Regions from separate parts of the Bradyrhizobium sp. 179 genome, predicted to be linked through region 1. Evidence: predicted binding sites of a transcription regulator. Region 1 holds the regulator's gene; each other region holds the start of a gene.
The links. Region 1 encodes PhoB, which activates phosphate uptake and scavenging genes when phosphate is short. Its sites were predicted from a motif close to TGTCATNNANCTGTCAT; they were not measured.
Positions count from the first base shown of each region.

Region 2: IVB12_RS14630 (DUF2794 domain-containing protein) is a predicted target of PhoB. The motif match lies at 1,377-1,393, and genes of this name have one in related genera.
Region 3: IVB12_RS15110 (YbhN family protein) is a predicted target of PhoB. The motif match lies at 1,825-1,841, and genes of this name have one in related genera.
Region 4: IVB12_RS25785 (alkaline phosphatase D family protein) is a predicted target of PhoB. The motif match lies at 1,715-1,731, and genes of this name have one in related genera.

Region 1 covers NZ_JADPJR010000160.1:68,621-72,000, reverse strand. The annotation lists gene IVB12_RS36840 (GcrA family cell cycle regulator) at 465-977, shown strand; gene phoB (phosphate regulon transcriptional regulator PhoB) at 1,229-1,936, opposite strand; gene phoU (phosphate signaling complex protein PhoU) at 1,951-2,667, opposite strand; gene pstB (phosphate ABC transporter ATP-binding protein PstB) at 2,679-3,380, opposite strand, start outside.
Region 2 covers NZ_JADPJR010000058.1:147,272-150,651, forward strand. The annotation lists gene IVB12_RS14625 (DUF1223 domain-containing protein) at 86-862, shown strand; gene IVB12_RS14630 (DUF2794 domain-containing protein) at 1,460-1,831, shown strand; gene IVB12_RS14635 (GNAT family N-acetyltransferase) at 1,866-2,396, opposite strand; gene IVB12_RS14640 (Bax inhibitor-1/YccA family protein) at 2,727-3,380, opposite strand, start outside.
Region 3 covers NZ_JADPJR010000059.1:55,151-58,530, reverse strand. The annotation lists gene IVB12_RS15115 (hypothetical protein) at 1-484, opposite strand, end outside; gene IVB12_RS15110 (YbhN family protein) at 563-1,645, opposite strand; gene IVB12_RS15105 (ferritin-like domain-containing protein) at 2,077-2,583, shown strand; gene IVB12_RS15100 (MFS transporter) at 2,798-3,380, shown strand, end outside.
Region 4 covers NZ_JADPJR010000108.1:187,842-191,221, forward strand. The annotation lists gene IVB12_RS25785 (alkaline phosphatase D family protein) at 52-1,626, opposite strand; gene IVB12_RS25790 (hypothetical protein) at 1,817-2,236, opposite strand; gene IVB12_RS25795 (nitronate monooxygenase family protein) at 2,341-3,342, opposite strand.

The DNA.
Region 1 (3,380 bases):
ATCACTTGGATGTTGCATTTGGACGTTGAGACCTGCCTGGCATGCCTTGCGCAGCGCACCATTGACCGGTCCGGAAAACGAAACGTGCCGCCTTTTAAGGGCGGCACGCGTCACCATCTTATGCCTGGCAAGACGGGTGTCAATGCCGCCCGGAAAGCCTCGCGAAACGCCGAATCCGTAGTCTTGCGGTGCCGATCTTGCAGGGTTTTCACCACGGAACATGTGGAAGCGAGTCGGCGGACTCTTGCGCGGGAGTCACGCCATATTGTAGCGTTTGGACTGTCAGATACGACATCTCGTGCAGCGGTTCTGATCCCAAGAGTCCTCATGTACCGGCGTAAACGTTCGGGCGTCAGTCACGCGCCCGGCGAGCCTTAAGGGATTCTGACGGCACGGGTTTTTCAAGGCTTAAGCATTCGCTGTGAGGCCCCAGGATGGCGGCGCGCAACGAGGGAAAGGGTGCAATGACGGTTTTGACCTGGTCCGATGATCGCGTCGAGCAGCTGAAGAAGCTCTGGGAGGCCGGACTTTCGGCCAGCCAGATCGCGGCCGAGCTCGGCAATGTGACCCGCAATGCCGTGATCGGCAAAGTGCACAGGCTTGGCCTGTCGGGCCGCGCCAAGAGCCCTTCATCGGCAGCGCCGCGGCCGCGCAAGGCGCGGCCCGCGCAGCATATGATGCGGGTGACCCGGCCGATCTCGCGCGGCAACACCGCGCTGGCGCAGGCCTTCGAGGTCGAGGTGGAGGCCGAACCGGTCACCTACGACAACGTGGTGCCGATGAGCCAGCGGCTGTCGCTGCTGGAATTGAACGAGGCGACGTGCCACTGGCCGGTCGGCGATCCCTCCAGCCCGGACTTCTTCTTCTGTGGCGGCAAGGCGCTGTCAGGCCTGCCCTACTGCGCCCAGCACTCGCGCGTCGCCTATCAGCCGGCAGCGGATCGCCGGCGGGCGGCACCGAAGCCGAGCACGCGGTGATTATTTCCTGAGATCGAGCCGGCAGCCGTCACGCGGTGACGGCGCAACAAACCCGATGTCGTCCCGGACAAGCGTAGCGCCGATCCGGGACCGATAGCCACCGCAAGCCGTGGTTACGGGGCCTCGGAGTTACCTTTTTCGCGCAACAATGGGCCCGGGTCCCGGATCGGCGCTTCGCTCCGGACAACGCTGCGCGTTGCCGGAGCTACGCTTGTCCGGGACGACGGCCGAGATTGTTGACGCAGCTGGGCCTACGTCTGCTCCGCCTTTGCAAACCGATCATCCAGCGCATAACCCGCGCCGCGGACGGTACGGATCGGGTCCTGCTCGCGGCCGAGATTGAGCAGCTTGCGCAGGCGGCCGATATGGACGTCGACGGTGCGCTCGTCGATGTAGATGTCGCGGCCCCAGACGCTGTCGAGCAGCTGCTCGCGCGAGAACACGCGACCGGGATGCTCCAGGAAAAACTCCAGCAGGCGATATTCGGTCGGGCCGAGATCGATCGGCCGGCCCGAACGCGCGACGCGGCGCTTGTCGCGATCGAGCTCGATGTCGCCATAGGCGAGCACGGTGGCGAGCCGCTCGGGGCTTGCGCGCCGCAGAAGGCCCTTCACGCGCGCGAGCAGCTCCGGCACCGAGAACGGCTTGACGATGTAGTCGTCGGCGCCGGTCGCAAGACCCCGCACCCGCTCGCTCTCCTCGCCGCGCGCGGTCAGCATGATGATCGGGAGCTGCTTGGTCTCGGGACGGGTGCGCAGCCGCCGGCACAGCTCGATGCCGGACAGTCCCGGCAGCATCCAGTCGAGCACGATCAGATCGGGGATGTGTTCCTTAAGGCGGGTGTCGGCGTCGTCGCCGCGCATCACCGTCTCCACGTCATAGCCGTCGCCTTCGAGGTTGTAACGCAGAAGCTCGGTGAGAGCTTCCTCGTCCTCAACCACCATAATGCGTGCGCCCATGTTGTCGTCGCTCCCTAGGTATTCGGTACCGTCGTGGCGAAGGTCGTCATGTCGCCCTTCGGCCGCTTGTCGGTGATCGCCTGCCCCTCGATCATGTAGAACACGGTCTCGGCGATGTTGGTGGCGTGATCACCGATCCGCTCGATGTTCTTGGCGCAGAACATCAGATGGATGCAGAACGAGATGTTGCGCGGATCCTCCATCATATAAGTGAGGAGCTCGCGAAACAGAGAGGTGCAGATGGCGTCCACTTCCTCGTCGCCCTTCCACACTGCCATCGCCGCCGGCAAATCGTGCGCGGCATAGGCATCAAGCACCGACTTGACCTGCTGCTGCACGAGGTCGGTCATGTGCTCCAGGCCGCGGAACAGTTTCAGCGGATGGAAGTCTGTCTCCAGCGCCGCAACGCGCTTGCCCATGTTCTTGGCGAGGTCGCCGATGCGCTCAAGATCGGTGGCAACGCGCATGGCGCCGACGATCTCGCGCAAATCCACCGCCATCGGCTGGCGGCGGGCGATGGTGAGCACGGCGCGCTCCTCGATGCGCTTCTGAAGCGCGTCGAGCTCGGCATCGGTGGTGACGACGCGCTGGCCGAGCGCGACGTCGCGGCGGATCAGCGCGTCGACGGAATCGACGATCATGCGCTCGGCGATGCCGCCCATCTCGGCGACGAGGCGAGTGAGCTCCTGGAGGTCGGTATCGAAGGCCTTTGCGGTATGTTCAGTACCCATGTCCCGTCTCCTCAGCCGAACCGGCCGGTGATGTAATCCTGCGTACGCCGATCGCTCGGCGACGTGAAGATCTTGCTGGTGTCATCGAACTCGATCAGCTCGCCGAGATACATGAAGGCGGTTTTATCAGAGACGCGCGCCGCCTGCTGCATATTGTGGGTGACGATCGCGATCGTGTAGTTCTCGGACAATTCCTGGATCAGCTCCTCGACCTTGGCGGTCGAGATCGGGTCGAGCGCCGAGCAGGGCTCATCGAACAAGATCACTTCGGGCCGTACCGCGACCGTGCGGGCAATGCAGAGGCGCTGCTGCTGGCCGCCGGAGAGCGACAGGCCGGACGCGTTGAGCTTGTCCTTGACCTCGTTCCACAGCGCGCCGCCGCGCAGCGCCTTCTCGACGCGGTCGTCCATCTCGGACTTCGAGATCTTCTCATAGAGGCGGATGCCGAAGGCGATGTTCTCGTAGATCGTCATCGGGAACGGCGTCGGTTTCTGGAACACCATGCCGACCCGGGCGCGCAGCAGGTTGAGGTCCAGCTTGGGATCAAGGATGTTGGTCTGGTCGAGCAACAGCTGGCCGGTGGCGCGCTGGCCTGGATAGAGATCGTACATCCGGTTGAAGATGCGCAGCAGGGTCGACTTGCCGCAGCCCGACGGGCCGATGAAGGCCGTGACGCGGTTGGTGCCGAGGGCCAGATTGATGTTCTTCAGCGC
Region 2 (3,380 bases), on a different contig from region 1:
GACGAATGTGCCGCGCCCCGTAAGACTACGGTGACCATCAGGCGATAAGATTCCCTCTCACAAGCAATGGTGTGCGGCGTTAGACATGACAACAATGACGGCTTCTCATCCGATTTCACGTTGGTCCAGTGCCCTCTGGTCGGGTGCTCTCGGCATCTGTGCGATCGTCGCCGTCATCCGCCCCGCCGAGGCTGATCCCCGCGCCGTTGTCGAATTGTTTACCTCGCAGGGCTGCTCGTCCTGTCCGCCCGCCGACAAGATCATCGGCGATCTCTCCAAAGATCCCTCGGTCATCGCGTTGAGCATGCCGATCGACTATTGGGATTATCTCGGCTGGAAGGACACGCTGGCGGATTCACGCTTCTCTGCACGGCAGCGTGCTTACTCGCGCGTGCGCGGCGACCGTGAGGTCTACACGCCGCAGGTCGTCGTCAATGGCTCGACCCATGTCATCGGCAGCGATCGCACCGGCATCGAGAATGCGATCGGCAAGACCGACAGGGGCACGGGGGTGATGAGCGTGCCGGTGACGATGTCGCTTGCGGGCAAGCAGATCAACGTCTCGGTGGCCGGGAGCAACGAGCCCACGGTCTCGCATGGCGAGGTCTGGATCTGCTCGATCGCCAAGTCGGTGCCCATCACGATCACCCGCGGCGAAAATCGCGGACAGCAGGTCACCTATCACAACGTCGTGCGCAACCTGCTGAAGGTCGGCGACTGGACCGGCCGTCCGGAAAGCTGGACGGTGCCGATCGAGAATCTCACGCGCGATGGCGTCGACGGCGCGGTGGTCTATGTCCAGGATGGCAGCCGAGAGAAGCCGGGCCCGATGCTGGGCGCGGCGTACACGTCGCTGCACTGATTCTTTGGCGTCGTACTCTGCTTTCAATCCTCATGGTGAGGAGCGCGCCCTTGCGCGGCATCTCGAACCATGAAAGGCCCCCCGCTGATGCAATGGGGCCTCCATCCTTCAAGACGCCGCGCAAGAGCGCGGCCCTCAGGATGAGGAGAGACAGCCTTTGTGCGGATCATAGTGCGGATCAGAGACAAGTTCGCAGGATCGGAAACATCCCGACACAAACAAAAAAGGACCAACTTGCGTTGGCCCTCCTTGCCGTGCGTACAGACCCGATCCTGTCGACCCCGGGGGGCTGGGGGCTGAGGAATCCGGAACCGAAGGACCGGGTCAACGCACGTAAGTGTTTTCGCAATGCAGGGCGGCAGTCGCTAGGCGGAAAAGCGGCGATACTATGATTCCTGCTAACGATCCCGTGACGGTTTGCCGCGACGGAGTTCCACCGCTGCGTGTGTTCGGATTCGCAATCGATTCCATTGGTTGAGCTAGGGAGCCTCTTGCGGCCCGGTACGGTTGGCGCGATCATGCAATTGTCATGAGCGCAGTTCCCGGGACGGTCTTCGGGGACGCGGGGTCATGTCGCGCGATCAGGAGGCGCTTCCCATGAGTCTGATGTCGGAGGATGCCGATCCGAGCGAGCAGCGCGCGGCGGCGCGCCCCGCCGCTGTGACGACGCAGCCGAACCGGGTGACGTTCAACCGCCTCGAACTGCACCGGATCCTCAATCTCTATGGCCGCATGGTCGCCGACGGCGAGTGGCGCGACTACGCCATCGACTTCCTGAAGGACCGCGCCGTGTTCTCGGTCTATCGCCGCGCCTCGGAAGTGCCGATCTATCGCATCGAGAAGGACCCGCGGCTCGCGCGCAAGCAGGGCATGTACAGCGTGATCTCGGCGACCGGCCTGATCCTGCGCCGCGGTCACGAGCTCGAGCGTGTGCTGCTGGTGATCGATCGCAAGCTGGCGGTGGTGTAGGCGGCGTCGGGTGGACGACAAAGGCGCAACGCGCCTACTTTCCCGGCACCGTGCTTGCGCCCTCGCCGAGGGCGCGCTGCATCATCACCGTATCGAGCCAGCGGCCGAATTTCAGCCCGACATTGGGATGCGTGCCGATCATCTCGAAGCCGCTCTTGGCGTGAACGCCAATCGAGCCGGCATTGGCGGAATCGCCGATCACCGCGATCATCTGCCGGAAGCCGCGCGCCTCGCATTCGATGATCAACCGCTCCAGCAGCAGAGAGCCGACACCGCGGCGCTGGAAGGAGGGATCGAGATAGATCGAATTCTCCACCGTGAAGCGGTAGGCCGGCCGCGGCCGGTAGGCACCGGCATAGGCATAGCCGGCGACGCGACGATCAAGGATCGCGACGAAATAGGGATAGCCGCCGTCGATCAGCGCGCGATAGCGGCGCGTCATCTCGGCAAGATCGGGCGGCTCCAGCTCGAACGTCGCGGTGCCCTCGCGGACGGCCTGCTGGTAAATGGCGGTGATGGCGGGAAGATCGGCCTCGAGCGTGGGCCTGATTTCGGGTGCGGACATGGCGGCAAGATTAGAGCCTTCCCGCGGCCGCTGGAAGAGGGCAGGGCTGCTTCCCAGCCGTCATGCAGGCGCAGCAGTCTCCATCTTCTCCGTGCTGTCATGCCCCGCCTAGTGCCAATTGCGCACGGGGGCGGGGCATCCAGTACGCCGCGGCCCCTCGGCTTCTCACGAACCCTTTGGAATGCTGGATCGCCCGCCGGAGCCCGTCATCGGGCTCGCCGAAGGCGAGACCATTGGCGGGCGATGACACCGGGTATGTGGCGACATCATGCCCCAAACAAAAACCCCGGCCTTTCGGCCGGGGCTGATGTCGTTCTCTCAGCCTATCGCTTAATCGCGCTGGCCGAGGAGCTGCAACAGCAGCGTGAACAGGTTGATGAAGTTCAGGTACAGCGACAGCGCGCCGGTGATGGCCGCACGCTCCGCGATGTCACCGCCGGCCGAGGCGTAGCCGTAGATGTAGTCGTTCTTCAGCCGCTGGGTATCCCAGGCGGTGAGGCCCGCAAACACCAGCACGCCGACCACCGAGACAATGAACTGCAGCATCGAACTCGCCAGGAACAGGTTGACCAGGCTCGCGATGACGATGCCGATCAGGCCCATGAACAGGAACGAGCCCATGCCAGTCAGGTCACGCTTGGTGGTGTAGCCGTAGAGGCTCAGCGCACCGAAGGTGGCCGCGGTGATGAAGAACACCCGCACGATCGAGGTGTGCGTGAACACCAGGAAGATCGACGACAGCGAGATGCCCATCAGCGCCGAGAATACCCAGAACAGGATCTGGGCGGTCGAGGGTGCCAGACGGTTGATGCCCGCCGAGATCACGAACACCATCGCGAGCGGCGCCAGCATGAACAGCCACTTCAGGGGGCTCACGAACATCGCGTAGCCGAACGGCGTCAGGAACAGCTTGCCGACGCGGACGGCTTCCGGCGTCGGGACGTCCGTCACGGCGGCCATGTAGACGCCGAGCGCCGCCAGGCC
Region 3 (3,380 bases), on a different contig from region 1:
CGTAACGGACGCGCAAATTGACCGGCTCGGCGCAATCGAAGGTCGACGCTTGCGGCCCGTCGCCGTCATCGAACGACCAGGCGCAGGTGGCGCCGACCGGCACTGTGCCGACGAGGCGCACGGTGACGGGATGATCGATCGGGGTGATGTAGTTCTCCTTGACGTTGTCGCGGGTGCAGGGCTGGTTGACCCGGCCCTGGAGATCGATGCAGAGCCGGTTGACCATGTTGCGGGCCCAGCCGCGGCCCTCGCTCTGGAGCTCCAGCGACTGCTCGGCGGCCAGGATGCTGCGGTTGCGCGCATTCTCGACATGGAGCAGGAAATCGCGCTCCTCGCGGAACAGGCGGAAGCGGTTGCGCACCTCCCAGCTGATCTGAATGGCGCCGGCGTCTTGAGCGGCGGCGCGCTCGAGCGGCAAAGCGGTCAGAATCCCGGCAAGCAGCAGGGCGCCTGCGGAGAGGGTGCGAAAGGAGGGAGGGATCATGGCCCGCGTGTTCAACGGCAAAGTTGAGGCGGAAATAAGAGAGGATCGCTGCCCGCCCGCAACCTTTGTCTGAGTGGCCTACCGCTTGCCGGCCTGCCGCAGCGCACGCTCGCGCTCCATCGCGGCCACCTGCTTGGGCAGGTTGGCCTGGGTGCAGGCCTCCGCCAGCCGCCGCCGCTCCTGCCACGGCGCGACCACGTTCATCCAGAGCTCGCGCGTGCCCATGATGGAGATGGCGAGACCGAACGGGATCACGAAATAGAGGATGCGGAACACCAGCAGCGTCGCCAGAAGCTCCTCGCGGCCGAATTCGGGGAGCGCCACCAGCATGGCGGCATCGAATACGCCAATCGAGCCCGGCGCATGGCTGGCAAAGCCGAGCAGCGTTGCCAGGATGAACACAACGGCGAGCGACATGAAGTCGATCGGTGGATTGGCCGGCATCAGCAGGTACATCGCCGTGGCGCAGAAGCCGAGATCGATCACGCCGATCAGGATCTGCACCAGCGTCAGGGGCGCCGAGGGCAGCACCACCTTCCAGCCCTTCTGGCCGAGCTCGCGCCGCTTCTCACCCATGCAGAGCCAGACCAGATAAGCGCCGATCGAGGCGAGGCCGCCGAGCGCGATCAACCGGTTGATCGACGACGGCAGCTGATCCATCGACGACGCCGCACCCGGATGGATGGCCATGCCGATCGAGAGCACGAAGATGTTACCGAGCCAGAAGGTCAGGCCCGACAGGAAGCAGATTTTGGCGACGTCGATCGCGTTCAGCCCGTAATCCGAATAGATCCGGAAGCGGATCGCTCCGCCGGTGAAGACGGTAGCGCCGATGTTGTGGCCGATCGAATAGGACGTGAAGCTGGAGAGCGCCGCGATGCGATAGGGCACGTGCTTCTTGCCGATCGTTCGCAGTGCGAAAAAGTCGTAGAATGTCAGCGTGCAGAACGCAAACAAAACGCAGATCGCCGCCAGCCCGATATTCCCGCGAGGAATCTCGGTCAACGCCGTCAAGATAACTCCGGTATCGATGCCCTTGAGGGTCCGCACCAGCGTGGTGATTGCGAAGGCGATGATGAAGACGCTCGCGGCAATGCCGAGCCGTCGCCAGCCAATCCATCTGTTGAAGCCGCGTTTCAGCGCGGGCAGCAGTCCGTGCATTCATCCTCCCGGCGGGGGGCAAGACCGATCCGGCCAGGCATTGGCCAGTGCGGGTACGATGACGGCCAAAGGGCAGGCGTCGATCGCTTGGCATGATCCAGCTCATTTAAGGCAAAAACAGCGGCTTGTGCAGCCCTTGACAACAATAGGTTCTGCGTTGGACCAGCCACTTTGTCATTTGTCATATGTGGTTCACATCCGACGCGCGTTAAGCATATGAGTCGCGACGTGCGGTTCGGAAAGCGCATTCGTATTTGAGGAGGACGGTTTCAATCCTGGCGCCGTCGGCATTGTTCCAGCGCAGGCGGAGGGTGTCTTGGAACGTCGGTGCCGCGTGCTCGTTAGGCCCCATCAGCAACCGGACATGGCGGAACAGGCGGCCTTCTGCAGGCCGATGCCGCCGTGTTCCCGAAACCGAGAGGACCGGAACGATGGGACTGTTCACAAAAGACATCAAAACCATGAACGACCTGTTCGTGCACCAGCTCCAGGATGTGTATTACGCCGAGCAGCAGCTCACCAAGGCGCTGCCGAAAATGGCCAGCAAGGCCACCGATCCGCAGCTGAAACAGGGCTTTTTGACGCACCTTGAAGAAACCAAGCAGCACGTGGCGCGTCTCGAGGAAGTGTTCAAGATGCACGGCGTCGCCGTGAAGGCGATCGACTGCCCGGCGATCGACGGCATCATCGAGGAAGCCGACGAGACGGCGGGCGAAGTTGCCGACAAGGCCGTGCTCGACGCGGCGCTGATCAATGCGGCCCAAGCCGCTGAGCATTACGAGATCGCCCGCTACGGCAGCCTGATCGCCTGGGCCAAGCAGCTCGGCCGCAATGATTGCGCGGCGGTGCTTGCCAAGACGCTTGAGGAGGAAAAGGCGACCGACAAGAAGCTGACGACACTCGCCGAGAGCAAGGTGAATCTGCGCGCGGCGAGCTGAGGCAAGACGGAGCTAAGATGAAGACGCCGCGCGATGGTCCGCGCGGCGTCTTCTTATTTCCGTCCTCATCCCAGTGCGCCACTGCGCACAAGACGGGCGATGTACTTTACGCGTGGCGGCCGGGCGCATCAGCATCCATCATTCGGCCATTGTCGAAACATGGCGGCACGCCGGACGGGTATATTTCGCATGGGGCTGCAAGCGAGGTGGCAGCATGCGAGCAAGCATTATCAAACACCAAACCTTTGACAACGCGAGTGCTGCGCCGCGGGCCCGCTCGCATCTTGCAACCTCCCTCACGCTTGCCGCCATGAGCCTCGGCTATGGCGTGGTGCAGCTCGACGTCACCATCGTCAACACCGCGCTCGATGCAATGGGGAGGGCGCTCGGCGGCGGGGTCGCCGAGTTGCAATGGGTGGTCAGCGCCTACACCATCGCGTTTGCCGCCTTCATCCTCACGGCCGGTGCGCTGGGTGACCGGATCGGCGCCAAGCGCGTCTTCATGGCGGGCTTCGCCATCTTCACCGCGGCCTCGCTCGCCTGTGCGCTGTCGCCCAATGCGGTCGTGCTGATCGCAGCACGGCTGGTTCAGGGCCTGGCGGCGGCGATCCTGGTGCCGAATTCTCTTGCGCTGCTCAATCATGCCTATGCGGACGACCGCGAGCGCGGCCGCGCCGTCGCGGTCTGGGCCGCCGGAGCAAGTCTTGCACTCACCGCCGGCCCGTTTGTCGGCGGCGCGTTGATCACGCTGGTCGGCTGGCGCGCGATCTTCCTGGTCAATCTGCCGATCGGGCTCG
Region 4 (3,380 bases), on a different contig from region 1:
CGACCATAGCGCGGGAGACGCCGGGCGGCCAATCAAGATCAAGTTAATGGCCTACGAATGCTGAGCCACGACGGCCGGTCGTGCCTGCTGCTGCGGCTGGATATCGACTGACCAGAGATCGCGGTTATCGACGTCCTTCAAGGTCACTCTCATCACACCGCTGCGGCCGTCGATGTCGACCCGGCCGAAGAACTGCAAGCCGAAGCACGGCGCCAGATTCTCGCCCTGCGCAGCGCTACAGCCGTGCTGGTACATTGCGACCGGACCAAACGTGTCATCGAGTTCGCCCGGGCTCCAGGTGCCGGCATGCAGCGGGCCGGAGACGAACTCCCAGAACGGATCGAAGTCCTGGAATTGCGCCTTGTTGGGATCGTAATAGTGCGCGGCGGTGTAGTGCATGTCGGCAGTGAGCCAGACGATGTTGCGGATTCCGGCGCGCTTGATGAACGCCAGCAGATCGGCGATCTCGTGCTCACGCCGGTCGGGCGGCCCATTGCCGAGCGCAACGGCGTCCAGGCTGATCAGGCCGATCGGCAAATCGGCCGCAATCACCTTCCAGGTCGCGCGTGAGGCAGCGAGCTCGCGCTTCAACCAGGCGAGCTGCTCGGTGCCGAGGATCCAGCCGCGATGGTCGCATCCCTTGTTCCAGGTGCCATCGCGATAGCTACGCATGTCGATCATGAAAACGTCGAGCAGCGGGCCGTAAGCGATCTTGCGATAGACCCGACCCTGCCGCGCGCCAACGTCGCGGATCGGCACGAAATCGAAGAAGGCGCGGCGGGCGCGCGCGACCAAGAGCGGCGTGCCGTCGTCCTCGTAACCGGCGGCGTCGTAGCTGCCGGTCGGCGACCAGTCGTTGGTGACCTCGTGATCATCCCACTGCGCCAACATCGGCACCTCGGCATGGAAGGCGCGAAAGTGTTCGTCGAGGTGGTTGTATTTGTAATTGCCGCGGAACTGCGCCAGCGTGTGCGCGACCTCGGATTTTTCCTCAGTGACGATGTTGCGCCAAATTCCGCCGTTCGGCAGGTTTTGTTCGGCAGGAATCGTGCAGTCTGCATAGATGTGGTCGCCGGAATGGATGAAGAAATCCGGGCGGTTGTCGAGCATGGTGCGATAGCTGCGATATCCGCCGCGCGAGACGTCGATGCCCCAGCCCTGCCCCGCGGTGTCGCCGGACCACAGGAACGAGATCGACTGGCCCGCAGCCGGCGCGGTGCGGAAATGGCCGACGCGGCTTTCGCCGGCAATCCCGGTCGCGGCGTCGTCTAAGCGGACGCGGTAGAAGATGTCCTGCCCGGGAGGCAGATCGTTCAGCAGTAGTTTTGAGGTGAAATCGGCCTCGGGCAGCGCATCGCCGGAGGCCGACGCGACGATCGCCTTGAAGCTCTCGAGGGTCGAGCACTCCACCCGCATCCGCGCCGCTCGGTCGGCACGCGCCCAGATCACGGCGGAGGCTCCAGAGACATCGCCGGACTGGATGCCGCTCGTGATCTGCGGACGGTCGGCAGCGCGACTGAGATGCGGCTTTGCGAGCGTCCCAAGCGAGGCGACGGCGAGACTGGAGGTTGAATGGACCAAAAATTGCCGCCGGGTCCATGCCCGCGCGGCGCGGAGCGTTGCCATTCAGGAAACCTTCGTCGAATCGCAACGGAAGGTGCCTGCGCTCCTTGACTCTATCCTTACGGTTTCTTGACTTCGCGCCTACGATTTTACGACGCGCGGATGACGGTTTCGACTGGCAAGCGTAACCACGGTGCAGGTGCGCTTCCTCGCCCGCTTGCGGCGGCGAGGTGAAGAGGCAGCAGCGCTGCGACTAACGCTTCCAATTGCAGATGCCGCCGGAGCGGCATGGCCAAGTCTGGATACGCGTGTCCAGCGCCTGTGCGTCGAGCGGATTGCCGTGGCGATGCGAGAGTTTGGTGCGGGCCGTACCGCGCGGCTGAACGCTCCGGCCATGCCCGACCTTGGGCTCGGCCACGTGCACGCGTTCGGCGGCAACCTTCTTCGGCACGTGGATCGGCTCGGCGCGCGCCTGCGCCTCGTTGCCGCCGCGTGCCTCCAAAGCGACCGGCGCGAACTGCGTCTCAGGACCAAGCCGCTTCGGCGACAGCACGGCCTTGGACAGATCGAGACCCAGATATTCGTCAGGCTTGTAGTCGTCAGCACTCGCGAGGCCCGCCGCTGCGAGCACGAGCGCCATCGCAATTGCAAAGGGAACGCTTTTCAGGACCACGAGCACCTCCTGAAATTGATGAAGGGGTAATTTACCCCTATTTAGGAGGCGCCACGCGCAATTCCAGCGGCCAATTGCCGCCGTGGTTAAGAAGTTTGGCGGAGTCAGGCGACTTTTCGCGTCGTCTCCGTCCCATCCAGGAACCCGATCAGGCGGCTGCGGATGATGGTTTCCGCCTCACTCATGATGCGGTCGACGAGCTCCTTGCAGGAGGGAATGTCGTGGATGAGGCCTGCGACCATGCCGCAGCTCCAGGCGCCCGCGTCCATCTGACCGTCCAGCATGATCCTGGGATAGACACCCGCGACCTGGTCGTGAATGTCGTCGATGGTGAGCTTGGTGCCCTTCTCGCGCTCGATCTCGAGCAGGCGGTCGACATTGGCGTTCTTCAGGACGCGCTCGGTATTGCGCAGCGCCCGCATGATCAGGCGGGTGTCGAGTTCGGTGGCGGCGACCAGCGCGTTCTTGACGTTCTGATGCACCGGCGCTTCCTTGGTGGCGATGAAGCGAGTGCCCATGTTCATGCCGGCTGCGCCGAGTGACAACGCCGCGACCAGGCTGCGCCCGTCGGCCATGCCCCCGGAGGCGACGAAGGGAATCTTCAACTCTTCCGCCGCGCGCGGCAGCAGGATCATGTTGGGAACGTCGTCCTCGCCGGGATGGCCGCCGCATTCAAAGCCGTCGACGCTGACGGCGTCGCAGCCGATCCGCTCCGCCTTCAGGGAGTGGCGCACCGAGGTGCATTTGTGGATGACCTTGATGCCGGCCGCCTTCAGCGCCGGCATGTATGCTTCCGGGCTGCGGCCCGCTGTCTCCACCGCTTTGATGCCACCTTCGACGATGGCCGCGATGTATTCCGGATAAGGCGGCGCCGAGAAGGTCGGCAGGAAGGTGAGATTCACGCCGAACGGCTTGTCCGTCATGTCGCGGCAGCGCGCGATCTCCTTGGCCAGCAGCTCGGGCGTCTTCTGCGTAAGCCCGGTGATGATGCCGAGCCCGCCGGCATTGGAGACGGCGGCGGCCAGCTCGGCAAAGCCGACGAAATGCATGCCGCCCTGGATGATCGGGTGCTCGATGCCGAACAGTTCGGTGATCGCGGTCTTCACGTCAGTTTCCTCCCAGGGCTTTGCTTGATGTCAGGTTC